4 regions of the Shewanella sp. YLB-07 genome follow, and region 4 is predicted to be linked to each of the others. Evidence: predicted binding sites of a transcription regulator. Region 4 holds the regulator's gene; each other region holds the start of a gene.
The links. The regulator LexA, encoded in region 4, represses DNA repair genes until DNA is damaged. The targets are predictions, from matches to a motif close to TACTGTATNNNNATACAGTA.
Positions count from the first base shown of each region.

Region 1: FS373_RS17495 (S24 family peptidase) is a predicted target of LexA. The motif match lies at 1,974-1,993, and genes of this name have one in related genera.
Region 2: FS373_RS02990 (DNA topoisomerase III) is a predicted target of LexA. The motif match lies at 2,452-2,471, and genes of this name have one in related genera.
Region 3: FS373_RS19830 (YebG family protein) is a predicted target of LexA. The motif match lies at 2,333-2,352, and genes of this name have one in related genera.

Region 1 covers NZ_VOQB01000007.1:334,117-337,886, forward strand. The annotation lists gene lysC (Rz1-like lysis system protein LysC) at 1-149, opposite strand, end outside; partial or broken gene FS373_RS17485 (lysozyme) at 500-973, opposite strand; gene FS373_RS17490 (DUF4406 domain-containing protein) at 1,009-1,344, opposite strand; gene FS373_RS17495 (S24 family peptidase) at 1,548-1,961, opposite strand; gene FS373_RS17500 (hypothetical protein) at 2,393-2,914, opposite strand; gene FS373_RS32465 (hypothetical protein) at 2,925-3,059, opposite strand; gene FS373_RS17510 (helix-turn-helix transcriptional regulator) at 3,515-3,733, opposite strand.
Region 2 covers NZ_VOQB01000001.1:744,068-748,814, reverse strand. The annotation lists gene FS373_RS02995 (methyl-accepting chemotaxis protein) at 1-354, shown strand, start outside; gene FS373_RS02990 (DNA topoisomerase III) at 487-2,436, opposite strand; gene FS373_RS02985 (hypothetical protein) at 2,622-2,888, shown strand; gene FS373_RS02980 (M14 family metallocarboxypeptidase) at 2,999-3,919, opposite strand; gene purF (amidophosphoribosyltransferase) at 4,032-4,747, opposite strand, start outside.
Region 3 covers NZ_VOQB01000009.1:219,929-224,675, reverse strand. The annotation lists gene FS373_RS19845 (MlaD family protein) at 1-889, opposite strand, end outside; gene FS373_RS19840 (paraquat-inducible protein A) at 858-1,517, opposite strand; gene FS373_RS19835 (paraquat-inducible protein A) at 1,510-2,148, opposite strand; gene FS373_RS19830 (YebG family protein) at 2,364-2,669, shown strand; gene FS373_RS19825 (GAF domain-containing protein) at 2,687-3,145, shown strand; gene proQ (RNA chaperone ProQ) at 3,424-4,056, shown strand; gene prc (carboxy terminal-processing peptidase) at 4,081-4,747, shown strand, end outside.
Region 4 covers NZ_VOQB01000012.1:177,324-182,070, reverse strand. The annotation lists gene plsB (glycerol-3-phosphate 1-O-acyltransferase PlsB) at 1-2,045, opposite strand, end outside; gene lexA (transcriptional repressor LexA) at 2,527-3,144, shown strand; gene FS373_RS23285 (cell division inhibitor SulA) at 3,177-3,689, shown strand; partial or broken gene coxB (cytochrome c oxidase subunit II) at 4,123-4,747, shown strand, end outside.

The DNA.
Region 1 (3,770 bases), on a different contig from region 4:
GGCAGTTGGCACTCGCTAATCATTTCCATTGGAGGTAACACATATTCTGTCTGAGTGGTGGTCACGGCGCGCACAATTAGCGGCTTGCTTGAGCAACCTGGCAGCATCAATAGGCAAAGGAGTATTGGCCCAATCATTAACTTGATCATTCTTGGAGTTCCTTAACCTATCCAGCTGTTTTGATTGTTGGTAAAAGGCAGTTTCAATCTCATTTTTAGCCTGATAATTTTCAATATTTAGAACCGATATTCGTTGAGTCTCTTGCCTTAAGCGTTCTTTTTCAACTTCGGCTTTCCTGACGTTCTCAGCCATGAAGTTCAAATCGGTCTGTAAAACGGCTTTGGCTAACGAGAGCGTTTCAATTTCACTTTCTTTAATGGCAACTTCTGAACGGACCAGAGAAAGGGAAACTCCTAGTAGGACGATCGCTATAATTAAAAACGCAATGATATACAGGTGAAATCGACCACCTGCGGATAGCAGCTGTCTCAACATCAATTAACTCCTCTAAACAAATTTTCCTTTCTGCTTCACGGCGCCGTATTAATCCAGGTAATTTTTTACTATCGGCATAGACCCAACGTGATAGCTCATTACAAGCCCCAACTCTATCTGCTGCTAAAAGCTTGCGTCGAAGCGTTGAATCTCTGAAAGCCCCAGGCCCAACGTTATAGATAAAACTGAGATACGCTGCATGTTCACCGTCAGTGAGCATCACCGGATGTGATAACCGTAGAAGTTGCCTATCGAACTTAGCTAAGTCTTTGGCGAATAACTCTAGACACTGCTGCTCACTGAAAAATTGACGATGCTCTAGCTCTGGGCCTGTGTGGCCATAACACGCAGTAAGAATGCCAACTGGATCAACATAAGTTTCCAAGACTCGTCCCTCGAAAGGAGCCACTAAAGTTGTCCCGGCAAAAACGGCTACCGAGGCTAAACCAAATGCCGCAAGTTTTTGGGATAGATTCATCATTAACTCACTAGAATTAGTAGGCCTTAACGAGGCTAAGCAGAAGCAGTTAAACCAAGTAGAGCGATGTCATGATCAACACCTTCTTGATAAACAATTTTGAGGTCGAGCTTTTTAGCTAGGGCTTTCTCAGCCAGCGCTCCATCCGAGAGATCCCAACCATCAAGTACGTATATCTCATCAGCACACATCAACATGGGAATGCAGATCTGCATATATTCAGCTTCACTCAGACCAGCTGGGAGTATTGCTGGGTTAAGTACAATTTTGCCTAATTCTTTCTGAACATCAGCAGCGAGATTAAACGCCAAACGATTGCAATCGACCAAACCTGACATTGGCCCGGCAATATAAACCTTGCTACGAAACATAAACCCACCTAGCAACAGGCAAAAAAATAGCTCCTAAAAAGGAGCTACGAAGCGAGAGACCGATTGAAATAGCTGAAACAGAGCAATAACAAGCTTAGCTAAATATACCCATTTAGAAGGGGATTAAAAAGGTAATAAACGACCGAAAAACGGTAACAATCGACCCAAAATGTTAAATACCCTAGCCTTGTATTCAATAGTTATCAGTTAAGTGATAACTCTTCAATTTTAACTGGGCGATGACAGCGAACCGAACGAATTACCACTCCCTTAACTACAAACTCATCGAACTCTTGAATCGTAATAGAGCTTGAGCTGCCAGGATCGGAATATAGAACCCGATACTTCGTATTTATAAGAGTGGAGATCAATTCACCATTCAGTTCAGCAACGACCAAATCATTACAAACAACACTCTTCGACTGGTCAACAACAAGCAAATCACCATCGAATACACCTATATTTTGTAAATCATCTCCTTGAGCCAAATAGACTTGAGTCGCAGAAGGAGTTTCAATCAGCAGATCATCTAGATTTAGTGGCTTCTGATAGTAATCTTTAGCTGGACTCTCGAAACCTGTAATGCCGCAGCTAGCACTAATATTGATAATTCTCATAAACCACCCAATGACTGTATATCCGTACAGTCATTGTAAGTAAATAACCTAAAAAATCAAGTTTAATGATTTGAAGCATTCCAATTGAAAGTGTCAAACAGAATAAGAGAGAGAATGAGAAAAAGCAGTTGAACTCGTAAAGGATCACAAAGTTGGTCTATTGGATCTGATTTCAGCGACCCAAAGAGTCATAGCGGGGATGTTGTTAAAACTCTATATAATCAATGCTAAATTAGGGGTTCATGTGAGTTGATCGCTATCAGGACTATCTTGCCGCGATAAAACAACAACCCTAACCCCAAAATCCTCATATGTAGTTAAGCACTGAGGTTCGCCGCCCCCGCACGGCTTTTAGCCAGAAGGACCCACGTAAAAATTAAGACGATTAAAGGCGCCGGAGCGCCTTTAGTATGCATTCAAAAAACTTAGTACTACTTCCAGCATTCAGGGCCGAAAATATCAGATTCGTGTGCATCATCAGTATTCATGAACAAGCTAATCTTTTTCCCCTCTTGAGTAGTAATTATATCAATATTATTACCACTAAATAGGGGGACATACTGCACCGTTTCATCGAATGTTTTAGTTGAATAATCCCTAAAATCAACAGTGTGCTCGACAGTAGCTCCTGCTGCTAACACATACCAGTCAAACTCTTCATAGTTGGGTTTTGTTTTATAAGTAATATTTAAACTAGGACCTTCAATCACCGTATATAAGCTTAGACCAGCGTATATAGGATCAAACTTAGACTTGTCCATGTAATAAGGATCAACTAGGAGATCTTGCCCTGATACATTAGTAAAACTTAAAGTAATTTGACCTTGTTGAGAGCATATGGGAGCTATATCAACAGAGATATAACTACTATCCATGTTTGTATTTCCTGCAACTGCAGTATTGGCTGATAATGCTAATACTAAAGCTAAACTGGCAGTTATAATGCTTTTCATAAGTACTCCCCTATAATGTTTTCAAAGAAGTAGGTGTAGGCGCTTTATATTCAGCATCATCTGGATAATCAGGCGGGTGGCCATTACTGGTTGCGCTTGCATTAACTGACAGCAGCAATGCAATTAAGTAAAAAAGGTTTTTCACTATTTAACTCCCTTTATTCTAGTGCGGCAGGAGATTAACAGAATATTAATCACCAGTAAATCAATTGCTTACTGATTGCTATTTACCGTTTGCCCTAATGCCTTTGAGATTAATTAGCTAGAAGTTCTGTTTCAGCGCGTCTTAACCAAAATAAAAACGCTTTCTTGCTATCGAATCCCAGAAGCGGCCATTCCATGTTACAAATGTACTGGGCTCTTAGTGCTCGACGACAATCTACCGTCAAGCAATATACTTTCATGTCGTAGCGATTGATGTGCTCCGGTGGTACATGCTCACGACTTCCACCGCAACTGCTGGGAATAAACGGTTCCTTTAGTCGGTCGCAAGCACTTCGGCTTGAGTAACTTTGACCAAATTCTTGCTGCGCCCAATAGCGGCCCCACACTTTCAACTCTTTCCGTAGTATCTTAATATTCATTAATGCGTCGCTTTTCTCATGCTGCATGGCTTGCCACCTCAGTCACTTTATCCAGGGGCAATTGAAATACCTGGTCGAAAATCGCTGACAGATCATCATAAGAAACTGCAGTCCTTCCTCGTTCCCAACTGCCATAAGTTTTAGAGCTAATCCCATAAATCTGCGCCACCTCATCTTGAGTAAATCCTCTGATGGTTCGACCTGCTTTGAGTAAATCTGAACCTTTTTTCTTCATAAATTTCCCCAAAACCTACCAAATGCATACTCTGTTA
Region 2 (4,747 bases), on a different contig from region 4:
CAAGAGATCAACACCACGATTGAGACGTTACGACACACAACAGAGAAGGCCGTTAACTTGATGGAGAGTAGTCAAGAATTAGCCAGTAACAGTGTGTCAGATGTCAATGAGGCGGCCAATGCCCTTGAGGAGATAACTCAAGCGGTCAATGCAATTTCAGAGATGGCGGGACAAATTGCGACAGCGGCCGAAGAGCAGACTCAAGTGACGGGTGAAATCACCCAAAATACCGTCGCAATTAAAGATGTCACCGATGAGATAACCGTGGCGGCGATGGCTGACTTATCACAAGCCAAGAAACTGAAAGATCGTGCCAACGATCTCAGCTCTCAGGTATCCACCTTCATCTTGTAATTGATTAATACCAATTGGTATAACAAGCCATAACCAAAGGGAGAGAATCATTCTCTCCCTTTTCTATCGGTGTGAATTCCCTCAACAAGCCATCCCCGGCTCATGGTCATCTAATCCCAATCAGACCTATGATTAACTCTTGGCTTTTTTCTTAGTGTAACGACGCTTCTTAAAAGAGCTCTTCGGCGCTTTGACCCCTTGTAAGGCTGTCGGCAGTTGTGAACCGGCTTGAGTGATCAAGTTGCTTAGAGAGTCGATGAGTGGCGTCATAAAACTTTGATACTTAGCTTCCTTACGACTGATGGCATCGAGATTACTCTCCCACAGTGCAGTCATATCCGGCGTGGTAGCACTCAAAGGTAGACTGTTAATCAGCCCCTTACCGACCTCGGTGGCAATAATGGTTTTGCCTTGTCTGCTGAGGAAGGTGCGCTTAAACAATAATTCTATGATGCCGGCTCGGGTCGCTTCGGTGCCCAGCCCATCAGTGTCTTTCAATATTTTTCGGACCTCAGGATCCGTCACATAGCGATTAATCCCCGTCATCGCACCAAGCAAGGTGGCGTCGGTAAAATGTTTCGGTGGCTGGGTCTGTTTCTCGATAAGCACACCAGCCCCGGAATGCAAAGACTGACCCTTCTTCAGGGCTGGCAACTTCTGCTGTGACTCATCATCGTCTTCCTTGCCAGCGCTAGCGCTATTTGCGTTACCAGCATTATTTCGCGCAAATAGCTGCTTCCAACCCTGCGCCCTTTCCTGCTTTGCCTTAGTCTTGAAGTGACCGCCTTCGATCAACACATGAACTTCAGTTTCGCTATAGAGGTAAGGCGGATAGAACTGGGCGAGATATTGACGAGCCACTTGCAGGTAGATTTGCCTCTCCCGAGCGCTAAGACTCGAGAGGTTGGCTCGTTTTTCTGTGGGTATGATGGCATGGTGAGCATCGACCTTACTGTCGTTCCAGGCCTTAGATTTTATCTTAGGATCTGGCTTATCACTTTTTTCGACTAACTCACCCGCCCCTGATAGCACCGCATCTATGACTTGAGGGGCTTGGGCAAACTGCTCCGCCGGCAAGTAACGACTGTCAGATCTGGGATAAGTGATCAACTTGTGTCGCTCATAAAGCGTCTGACAGGTGTCGAGCACCTCTTTGGCGCTCATACCATATCGCTTGGCTGCATCAATCTGCAGCGAAGATAGACTATAAGGTAGAGGCGCATTTTGCTGCTTATCTTTAGCAGTAACTTGAGTAACTTGTGCCGGTTTATCACTGATACGACCGGCGACATTCTGTGCCAGCCCTTTAGACAAGACTCTCCCTTCTTCATCCATATAAGGTTGGCAGGCTTCACTGGGTTGCCATTTGGCTGTAAACGCCTCATTTTTCTCTGTAGTCAGCTTGGCCAGAACTTCATAGAAAGACTTAGAAACAAAGTTAGCTATCTCTTCATCCCGGCGAACCACTAAACCTAACAAGGGAGTCTGCACTCGCCCTACTGATAACACGCCCTGATAACCCACCTTACGCCCTTGTAGTGTGTAGGCTCTGGTCATGTTCATACCATAGAGCCAATCGGCACGAGAACGAGCTAAAGCAGAAGTAGACAGGGGAATGAATTCCCGATTACTGCGCATCTGACCCAATGCACGTCTCACCGCTTGGGGGTTGAGATCACTGATCAGCAGACGCTGTGTCTTGTTAAGCTTATCGCCTTTAACGCCAAAATGAGAGATCACTTCGTCGACTAATAGCTGCCCCTCCCTGTCAGGATCGCCGGCATTAACCAGTTGTGAGGCTTTTTTTACTAAGCCCCTAAGCACGGTCAATTGACTGCGAGTTTTGGGCTTAGGATTCATCTTCCACTTTTCGGGAATGATGGGCAGATGCTCAAACTTCCACGACTTGTATGCGGCATCGTAGCTATCGGGCTCAGCCTGCTCCAACAGATGACCGATACACCAGGAAACACAATCACCGTTCGCCGCCATTATATGACCGTCACCCTTCTTGTGGGGTTTAGGCAGCACATCGGCGATGGCTCGCCCGAGGGAAGGTTTTTCTGCGATATAAAGAATCATAAGCGGAACTCAAACTACTGTACAAATTACCAGTAACTTTAGCCTAAAGAGACACTAGCTGCAATCACTGCAGGTATAATTCCCTACAATAGCACTGCAATACTTATTATTGTGTAAATTCAGTTGAGAATGATTATCATTTGGTTATTATTTAGCGACTAGCTAATCTTTTAAGCAGGTACATCATGATTGCATCGACCACAGAAACCGGCAGCGGCTTAGATAAGCTACTTCTATATCATTTCCTCATGGTGACCGCTGTCGCCCTGTTGATCACCCCTCTAATCACTGACAATAAAATCTTTGAATTGATGTTATTGGTGACCATGCAAATAGTCTTAACCTGTATCAGCACACTCATAGGATTGAGCATGGGACATACTGTGAGTAAACGTGCTGCTAGCGTACTCTTCGCCATCTGGATGCTCGTCTGGTGTGTTCATTTAGCTTAAATTACAGCTTGAGCTTGGAAAACGATAAATAAAGCGTTAACTCTACAATAAGAGAGTTAACGCTAATAAGTGGCTACAGCTAACTTTACATAAGGGATTAAGATAGGTAATTAAGAGAGTGGTAAGATGTAATCCAATCCACCTGTGATTGCGGAAACTTGCGCTAACACACAGTTCTCATCATCTACCTTAGGGCTATCCGGGTACACTTCTGTCGTGGTGGCATAGATGCTGTCACTAAAGCCGACGCACAGTCCCAGAGCCTTAGTAGCATAGTTAATTACGCCAAACTGAGACAAGGCGACACCGATAAGCTTACCTGCATCATCGGCTGGAGCTATGTGGGTAACCTTTTCTACCGACTCGATAATTGCAGTTTGAAATGCCTCGGCCGGAAGCTCAGTATTGCCCACCAGATAAAAACCATCGGGGATATTCCAATTGGTATGTTCCACCGCATCTCTGGCCGCTAAGGCCGGTCTGAACGCTGAGTTATCAGTATTTGTAGTTTCATGTAGATCGATATGCACTGTGATATCAATTCCTAAATCTGCAATATACGCCATCAAGGCCGCTGACTCTTCGGCCGGACTGTCTCGATAGAATGAGCGATTAGGATCGACCGCATTGGGATTCCAGCGGTTGATGGTTTCATATCCCCAGGGGCTAACACATGGGGCTACTAAGATATTAAACCTGTCCTCATACGCCTTAGCCTTGGTTTCCAAGAAACGTATCGCCCCTTGTACGCCACTGGTTTCATAGCCGTGAACCCCGCCCGTGACTAACACAGTCGGTTTATCTTCACTCCACTGCGTAGACTTGACCACAAACAAGGGGTATTCGCTGGGGTTATAAGACAAGGCGCCATACTGGTCGACTTGAAAGTGCTCGGCAAGTGGCGCAATTCTCGCGGCCACCTCAGCTTGATAGGAACGCTTAATCGTCTGCTTGGTTAACCAGAGTACCTTTTCCGCTGCGCCCCACTTCTGACCCGTGACGCCGATTGGATAAGTGTTTTCCTGTACCATCTTCATTCCCCAAAGTTTGAACAATAAAAAAGCCGACACTCAAAGTTGATATGTCGGCTTTCTAAACGTTAACTTGCCTTCGCTAAGAAGACACTCACTATTAAGCGAGTGTTTATGGATGACAAACGTTGTGAAGCTCTAAATTAGTACCGATATCTTTGCTGCGATTAGCCTTAGCATCATCATTACGTAACTGAGTGATATGATCCAGATAAGCCTGATCCACATCGTTAGTGATGTAGTTGCCATCGAATACCGAGGTCTCGAAACGCTTAATCTCAGGGTTCTCCATGCGAACCGCTTCAGCCAAGTCTTCAAGATCCTGGAAGATCATACCATCGGCACCAATCATCTTACTGATCTCGTCCACATCACGACCATGAGCAATCAACTCACTCGCCGTTGGCATATCGATACCATAGACGTTAGGGAAGCGAATTTCAGGAGCTGCAGAGGCAAAATACACCTTGTTAGCGCCGGCTTCACGAGCCATCTGGATGATCTGCTCTGAAGTCGTGCCACGAACCACAGAATCATCGACCAATAAGACATTCTTGCCCTTAAACTCGACACCTATGGCATTGAGTTTACGACGTACCGACTTCTTACGCTCTTGTTGACCAGGCATGATAAAAGTACGGCCGATGTAGCGATTTTTAACGAAACCTTGGCGATATGGAAGATCCAAGTGACGCGCTATCTCTAACGCAGTGTCACATGACGTTTCCGGAATCGGAATAATCACATCTATGTCATGATCTTCCCATTCACGCTTAATTTTTTCACCTAATTTAGCGCCCATGTTCACCCGGCTACCGTAGACAGAAA
Region 3 (4,747 bases), on a different contig from region 4:
CTCTGAAAACGATGGCCGTGCCGGTAGATACAGCATCCGATTCAGTGGCTGTCAGAGCAAATTCGATGCCACCTTGGGCTAATGCTTGACTGTCATAGACTCGGTAACTGTGTCCATTTTCGGCTCTTTGAGAGTCATCGGAAGAGCTAAAACTAAGGCCTCCGGCAAGAATAGACGACAGGCTTTCGGATCTTATCTCTATGCCAGAGAGCGAGGCGGTGATATGGAGTCCGGACACGTTCCAGAATTGAGAGTCCGTCTTTACCAAATGAGTGTATTGCTTCTTGATAAATGCGCTCAGTAAAATTTGCCTCGAGCCTTCGAGATGATAGCTGATGATTTCTCCGACGGGGATCTGTCGATAGAATATTTGTGAGCCTACATCCAAAGACCCTAAGGTATCGGCTGTTAATTCAATGACTAAACCATCGCTTCCCGGCAGCATGGCTGGGGCATCCGTTTCGGCTTCGAAAAAGGATTGAGACTGACCTCCACCAGGTTGAATGGCGATATAATTCCCTGAGAAAAGCGCATCTAAACCTTCTACCCCTGTGATCGAGGCTTTAGGTGTGACTAGCCAAAATTTGGTTTGCTCATTCAAAAATGGATCCGCTCGGTAATCCATCTTTAGATCGACATTAACGCCTTGTAGCTCGTCATCGATGCCAATATCGACGACTTTACCCACCGTCAGCCCTTGATAGCGTACTAAGGTCTTACCGACATCAATCCCAGTCGCGCTGGGGAAGTGGATACGCACTTCAATACCGGCTTCTCTTATGCTTTTTATGCCTAACCAGGACCCTAGGGCAATAGCCACAAGGGGGAGAAGCCAGATAGGCGAAAAAAGCTTCTTCTTAACTACTTTCGGTGTTTCTATTTGTGTCATCTTGCGATTCCAATCGATCCCAGAGTAAACGAGTATCAAGTACTTTAGCGGCAATTTGTGTCAGTAAAATCACTAAAGCAAATGCGGTAGCGGCAGGTCCGGGCTTTGCATCGAGCAATTGCCCCATATTGACCACCGCAGCGGTAATAGATATGACAAACAGGTCAAGCATTGACCATCGACCTATCCATTCAATAACATGAAAGCCGACCATCAACCTCTTCTTGGAGATGGGCAGACGGAAACTGATGGCTAGCAGATAAATAGTCAAGCCACAGATTTTTAAAATAGGAACTAAGATACTGGCGGTAAATAATATGACTGCAATCGGCAGAATATTCAGATCGATAAGGTGGGTGATACCGGTAAAAATAGTATCGTGACGTGTCTGTCCCTGACTGGTAAAGATAGTGATCGGATAAATATTTGCCGGGATCAATAAAATGGCGGCGGTTATCAGCAAGGCCCAACTTTTTTGCAGGCTGGAATAATCACGAAATGCGAGTGTTGAGCCACACCTTGAACAATGGGTTGCCTTGTGGGACATCAACTGTTGGCATGAAGGACAGAGCGTCAGGCCTAAATCTTTCCCTTGGTTTCTCTGTGGCTGCTCAGAGGGGCTAGTCATCTAATACACTCCACATATGTTCGAGATGATATTCACGCTGTAAAAATAGGGTTACCAGAAATAACATGGCAAAACAGAAGGTGCCCATTCCCAGATAGATATCGGTATAGTCCGTGAGTTGAAAGACGGAAACGAAAATACTGATCATATAAATTTCTAACATGGTGAGTTGTGAGAGTAGACCATGATATTTAAGCAGGCGCTTCAATATATCTCGAAAAAAAGGCACCTGCAGTCGATACTTGATAATTAAAATTTGCGACAGCACAGATAAAAGCAGTAAACCAGGTGCGATGACCGCCGAGGTGAGAACGGCAATGGCGACGACCCAATAACCTTGGTTTGCTACAGCCATGGCACCTTCGGATATGGTTGTGGTCCTGATGCTGCCAAGAAAATGTAACTCGAGAACGGGGAGTAAGTTTGCCGGGATGAAAAAAATAATCGCGGTGAGGCACAGGGCTAACATGCCGTTTAAGGAACAATATGGTGCATCATAGATGGGAGTATGACATCGAGGGCATAAGGCACGAACAGACGAAGGCAAGGCTCGCTTCCTTATCACAAGATCACAAGAACGACACAGGGTCACACTGGTATCTGCACACTCATGTTCCGTAAGTAATTTCACCCTTTCTTACACATCCCTTTTCTTGTTAATACTTGGCTCGACGAAATGTGTTAATTCGTCTGAACTGCTTGTCATTGAGTCATGCTTAGTTGGAAAAACCTGATAGATATCACTCTATAATCAGACAGATAATATCAGATTTTCCAGAATACTTGCATAAGAAGTTATTTTTATGAGACCCTACAACTGTATATATAAACAGTGAGAGGGACGTTATGGCGGTTGTAACTAAATTTGTAGTGGTCAGAGAGGGGGTTGAGAAAATGACATTCACATCTAAGAAGGAGGCTGATGCCTACGATAAGATGCTTGATATCGCCGATAACCTAACCCCCTTCTTAGCTGAGTCAGAATTAGAGATAGATGAAGTCACCTGTGAAAAACTGAGTTTTTATCTTGCTCAACACAAGGACTTATTGCTCAGTTTGCTTAAAGGCGTGGTACCTCAGAAAACAGAGACGACAGAAATTAAAAAAAAGACTAAGAAAGCCGACGCTAAAAATGTCGATACAAAAAAATAAAGTGTTAGGAAGTTTGTATGAAAACTGAATTTTATCAAACGCTGAACCGTCAAGCACAAGCCCTTCTTCAGGGGGAAGATGACTTAGTGGCAGCGATGGCCAACTTTTCCGCCTTACTCAATGACTCACTCGAAGATCTAAATTGGGTGGGGTTCTATCTGCTAAAAGATGAGCTGCTAGTGTTAGGCCCATTTCAGGGCCGGGTTGCCTGTACGCGTATACCACTGGGCAGGGGAGTATGTGGCTCGGCGGCATCAGAGAAAAAAACACTTAGAGTGGCAGATGTTCATCAATTTTCAGGGCATATTGCTTGCGACGCGGCGAGTAATTCTGAAATAGTCATCCCCGTTCTTAGGGATAACCGACTCATCGCCGTTTTGGATATAGACAGCCCTAAGCTAGCTCGATTCGATGAGAACGATCAAATTGGGCTAGAAAACTTAGTCTCAAGCTTCGAAAATGCGTTATTTGGCTAAACTATAACCAATTTTTCATAATTCGTGTTCGCAATCGTCAAACTGGGGTTTATAATAGGCGGTTCGAATACTAAGGACGTCGAGGATATCCCTCATTTGGGAATGAATGCTTGGCGTTTGTTAATTGTAATTGCTAGAGTATGTCTGCCGTGTTTGAGCTGCGTCTCGATAATTCTGTTGAGGATTATCTGATTGAGCCCGCGAAAGACAAATATAAACGACACTGTATAGCCTACTTTCTGTCTAGGCAGTGCCCCTTTTAAACTGTGGAAGAAATAATGGAATCAACAGACAAGTTGACCGACACCAACGCAATTCTTGCGTATTTATATGAAACATTTCCTTTGTGCTTTATTGCCGAAGGCGAAACTAAACCTTTAAAAATTGGATTGTTTCAGGAGTTGGCTGAAAGGTTAGCTGATGATTCTAAAGTCAGTAAAACTCAATTGAGAATTGCTTTGAGACGCTATACTAGTAGTTGGCGTTATCTGAAGGGCGTAAAAGCAGGTGTTCAGCGAATCGACCTCGAAGGAAAAGAGTGTGGTGAGTTAGAGCAAGAGCATGTCGAACACGCGCAATCGACGCTTAAAGAGAGTCAGGAAAAAGCAAAGGCGAAACGCGTAGCGAAAGCGGCGGCGGCAAGGAAGGAAGGGCAAGCTGCTAAGCAAGCCAAGAAACCCGCGCCTAAACGAGTCAAGCCAGTGGCTAAAAAGCCAGCGAAAGAGCCTGCGCCTGTTGTTAATTTGACGCCAGCAGTGTTAAATGAGCTGAAACAAAATCAGCGTGTTAGTGTCAAACTAGGTAAGTCGCCAGTTTCTGGTGTTATCGTTGATATTAAGAGAAATGATGTTCAAGTCCAATTGGACTCTGGCCTAACCATAAAAGTTAGTGTTGAGCACATCATGCTTTAATTTTAGTAAAGGAGTAACTTGTTGATGCGAAAAATTTCCCTGGCTGTCTCAATCGCCAGTATTTTTGTCGGATTCTCGGCGTGGGCGTTAACCCCTACAATTCCATTCAGCGAGTTACCCGCCTTAACGCAGGAGCCGCAACACAAAGTTGCGAGCAAGCGCGTGACTGGCCTTTTCACTCGTTCTCACTATCACAGATTCGATTTAGATGATGCGTTTTCCGAGCAAGTGTTTAAACGATATCTAAAGCAGCTCGATTACCGACGTAATGTGCTGCTTCAGAGTGATCTGGACAGCTTTCAAGTATTTTCTAAACAGTTCGATGACATGCTTAAGAGTGGTGATTTAACACCTGCTTATAAGATGTTCGAACGGGTTCAAAAAAGACGTTACGACCGTTTTGCCTACGCACTCACCCTATTAGACAAAGAGATAGACTTTACGGTCCCTAATGATAAGTATCAGTATGATCGTGAAGATGCGACCTGGCCTAAAGATGAAGCGGAAGTGGATGAGCTTTGGCGTCAACGTGTCAAATACGATGCATTAAATCTTAAATTGACCGGTAAGACATGGGAAGAGATCGTTCCTGTGCTTGAAAAGCGCTATAACAATGCGATAAAACGTTTGAGTCAGACTAAGAGTGAAGATGTATTCCAAGGTGTGATGAATGCCTTCTCTCGTACGGTCG
Region 4 (4,747 bases):
TCGGTCACTAAACCTTGAGCAATAAATAGATCCAAAACTTGGGTAACATGAGTTTCTATGTCCTCAATACCCATAAACAACTCCGCTTTCAGCAAGGGGTAGAAATCTTTTACCGTAGCGACAATCTCGTCTCTGGTGACATGATCATGCTGAGTCAAACAGCTTGCAATCAGCGAGGGAACAATCAATAGGTGAATGATATTGTTACGGTAATAGGTCATAGCTACAGCAAGGCTATCCTCTATTGAGATGATATCACCAAGCGGATCGCTATCTAGCTGAAACTTCTTTAGCTCTAAACCTTGCTGTACCAGTAACTTGCCATCACCTTCGGGTACCGAGGTGAACTCGGTATAGGGCAGATCTTTGAGCAATTTTAAATAGAGATCTAGCTGCTTCTCAAGCTGTGAACGCTCCAGAGCATGTTGCTCAGAGGCGAGTAAAACCAAGCTGGTCAGAGTCACCGAACTCACCGCCGCCGCATCGTTAATACTTGTCATAACCCGATTAGCTAAGGAATTCACCACAGGAGTCAGCCACTTCGGCTTCTGCTCAGGATCTTTGGCTATCTCCTGCTTCCAATCGGGTCTTTGCTCGTCCAGATAGATGTCTAAGGTGATGGGTTGACCAAAATTCACATAGCCTTGACCGAAGTTACCTAGCTTACGCAGCGCTCCAAACAGTTGCCAAACAGACTCTTTCTTTTTCTTCTTGCCGCTAAGTTCTTTATGATAGGTGGCGACCTCCATCACATGATCATAACCTAAGTACACAGGCACTAAAGTTACCGGTCTTTCCATGCCTCGCAGCACACTATTGAGCGTCATGGCAATCATGCCAGTCTTAGGTGCGAGCAGACGCCCGGTGCGTGAACGCCCACCTTCGGTGAAGTATTCTACCGCATAACCTTTGGTGAACAGCTGATCCAAATATTCACGAAAAACCGCTGTATAGAGCTTATTACCCCTGAAGCTACGGCGAATGAAAAAGGCTCCACCACGGCGGAACATAGGCCCAGCAGGCCAGAAATTGAGGTTGATACCCGCAGCGATGTGCGGTGGCACCATGCCTTCATAATAAAGAATATAAGACAGTAGTAGGTAGTCCATATGACTACGATGACAAGGTACATAGATGATCTCATGACCATCATGATGTAGCTGCCTTACCTGCTCGGCACCTTTAATATTGATACCCTTGTACAACTTGTTCCACAGCCAGGCCAAGAAACGCTCGGCGATGCGCACAAAGCTCTCGGAGTAATCCGCCGCAACTTCATCGAGATACTCCATCGCCTTTGCTCTGGCCTCGACTTCGGAGATCTTCTTGCTCGCCGCTTCCTCCAGAATCGCCTTCTTCAGGGACTCTGAATTTAACAGGTCTTGAAATAGCACCTGACGTTTAGGCAAAACAGGTCCGGTCATGACCTTACGTTGACGGCTGAAGTGGACTCGAGCAACACGAGCTAACTTATGAGCAATTCGCTTGTCGGTGCCGTGTTCGTCGGCCATATAACGAATTGAGACGGCATTAGAAAATTGAACGAAATTATGTCGACCCAGGAAGAGGATCATCAGGCATTTTCGCAGCCAGGTAGGATTTTGACGCTCAAATACCGCCGCCTTCATGGTATCGTCTTCTTTACCTGGAGTACGCCCCCAGTAAAGGCTAACCGGCACTAGCTGTATATCCAGTTCAGGCTTCTGCCTATGTACCTTGAGCAGATCCATAAAGCTATTTAAGAAAAACTCGTTACTTTCTCTTTGGCCAAATAGCGGCTTGGCACCTTCCAGACACACCACCCTCGGCGTGTACTCACCATCGACAACCAACTCATCATAAGGGCTTGGAAGCCCATACTTATTAGTGATTTCACTTAAGGAAGCGATGTCGCTGAGAGATTCAGTCTTCATCACATAAACCATAGGCTTATCTGGATCTAAGTTGAGATCGGCGAAGGGGTCATGGGGTACAACTATTGTTTGTACCAGCTTTTTCTGAATCCAACGTAAGGATTTATACCAAAGAGAGTCTTTTTTTGACATTTTTCTTATACAATGTGAGTCTTCTTAATAACGGCATAGAATACCAGATAAAAGAGAGATCTCCCTAATAGTAGTCAGCAAAATCCCCCGCATGCCTGATTCGACACTCAAAGCACTTGAGATTGAATATAATTTTCAAAAAAATTAATATTAGATAGCTTTACGGGTGTTCACATTTATAAGGCAACATAAGTTAATAATATTAGGTATAGGTACAATTCATCTCGATAGCCTAGAACATAAAATAAGCCAGTTTAGAGAGATAACCACCAGCACAAAAGATATATAATTCAAGGAGGCCATGCCCACCACCTATTTTTAACGTTATATAAGCACCGAGTAGTCACACCAAAATAATAAATATAAACCATGGGCTTGCGATTGAGAGTTTTTTTGCATACTCACTAATCTTGGTTAATCCTTGCACTGACTAAAATACTGTATATACTAACAGTAACTGTATAGAAAGACAGGATTCATCATGAGACCTTTGACACCAAGACAAGCCGAGATTCTAGAACTCATTAAGCGTAATATTTCCGATACAGGAATGCCTCCGACTCGAGCCGAAATAGCTAAGCGACTAGGTTTCAAGAGCGCCAACGCTGCCGAAGAACATCTTAAGGCACTGGCTAAGAAAGGTCGCATAGAGATCATTCCCGGTACGTCCCGCGGCATCCGACTCACACAAGCTGCGGAGCCAGAAGATTTAGGCTTGCCATTGATCGGCCAGGTTGCCGCAGGCGAACCCATCCTTGCCCAGGAACATATAGAACAACATTATCAGGTCGACCCAAGCATGTTTCGTCCCTGTGCCGACTTTCTACTTAGGGTGCGCGGCGACAGCATGAAAGATATCGGCATTCTCGAGGGTGATCTGCTCGCAGTGCATAAGATTTCACAAGCCAAGAATGGCCAAATTGTCGTGGCTAGAGTGGAAGAGGATGTCACAGTAAAACGCTTCGAGAAAAAGGGCAGCATGGTTTATCTCCATGCTGAAAATGAAGACTATGCACCGATAGTGGTCGATCTCACCAGTCAGAGCCTGAGCATTGAGGGGCTGGCAGTCGGTGTGATCCGTAACGGCAACTGGCAATAGATGAAATCGCACATTGGCGAAGGAGCTTGGTAATGAAAAATTTAATCGGAAATAGCCCTAGACACCCAGGTTTATGGACGAATCCCCTTGACCAAGCGTCCATCACCCAAGAGTGTGGAAGTATCACTACAGTAAGTACCCACACTCAGGGCCGGGTGGAACTGAAAAAGGTGAGTAATCGGCTCGCCACATTGAGCCATCAGGGGCAATGGATCGTATTGATCAGTCCTCCCAACATAGGTTACAAGCAGATGTTAGCCGAAGCCGGTGTTAGGATGGACCGAGTATTGTTGGTTCATGCTAAAGACGAAATCGAAACCTTATGGGCCATGGAAAAAGCACTCATAAGTGGTACATCCAGTGCCGTCATCTGCTGGACTCAGGTCCTAGATTCCCGTGACAACCGACGACTCAGACTCGTAGAAAAGAGCGCTCGCGCCCTTGGCATTGTCATCGAAGATGCGAATAGTCACTTACATGCTAAAGCCCATGAACAAACAGATGCTCACTTCAATCAAGCCTGTTTATTTGGATCTCTGCACTAATCTCCAGTCAATGTAGCCAATAGAAAAATGATTATTTAAGTCCCGCAAGGGACTTTTTTGTATTTGATTTTTATTCGAAATTTTTAAAAAATTCATTAAAAGTGATCTTGATCAATAATTCAACACCAAGTAAGTTAGGGATATAACAACGATAATTTGTTATATCCAAACGATTTAGTAGTCGGCGTAGTAAAGCCCTGCCATCTGTGTAAGGCCAGATATTTACCTCGCTGAAGTCGGTACTGATATATTCAGCCGTAGGTGCGAGCGTGGTTAACTCTGGTAGTAAGTGACTGCCAAACTAAAATAACAAGTGAACCGCCACTGCACTTTGAAGTCATCGTTGCTTTTTTGGGAACTGAAGAGTTTGCATAGAGCAGAGACTTACTGTGTGACTCTTCTTTGTCTTAATTTTTGACAGAGGAGAAGTCTAGTGAAGCGAGTGTTGTATATTTTTCTGGCGTTGCTATTTACGCCATACGTTTTGGCATCAGAAATGCCCCTTAATATGACCAAGGGTGTCACGGATATCAGTGGACAGGTATACAACCTGCACATGATCATCCTGTATATCTGTTGCGCCATCGGTGTTGTGGTTTTCGGAGTAATGATCTATTCCATGATCAATCACCGAAAGTCTAAGGGTGCCGTAGCAGCCAATTTCCACGAAAGTACTAAGGTCGAGATAGCCTGGACCATTACACCTTTCATCATACTCATTATTATGGCAATTCCAGCGACTAAAACCTTAATCGCCATGGAAGATTCTAGTGATGCCGACATCACCATCAAGATCACAGGCTCTCAATGGAAATGGCATTACAGCTATTTCGATCAAGATATAGAATTCTATAGCTTACTCTCAACCCCGAGAGCACAAATAGAAGGAACCGAGGAGAAGGGAGAGAACTATCTCCTCGAGGTCGATAAGCCCTTAGTGCTGCCCATCAATAAAAAAGTTCGCTTCCTGATGACATCTGAAGATGTGATCCATTCCTGGTGGGTTCCCGCATTCGCCGTCAAGAAAGATGCTAACCCGGGTTTCATCAATGAAGCAT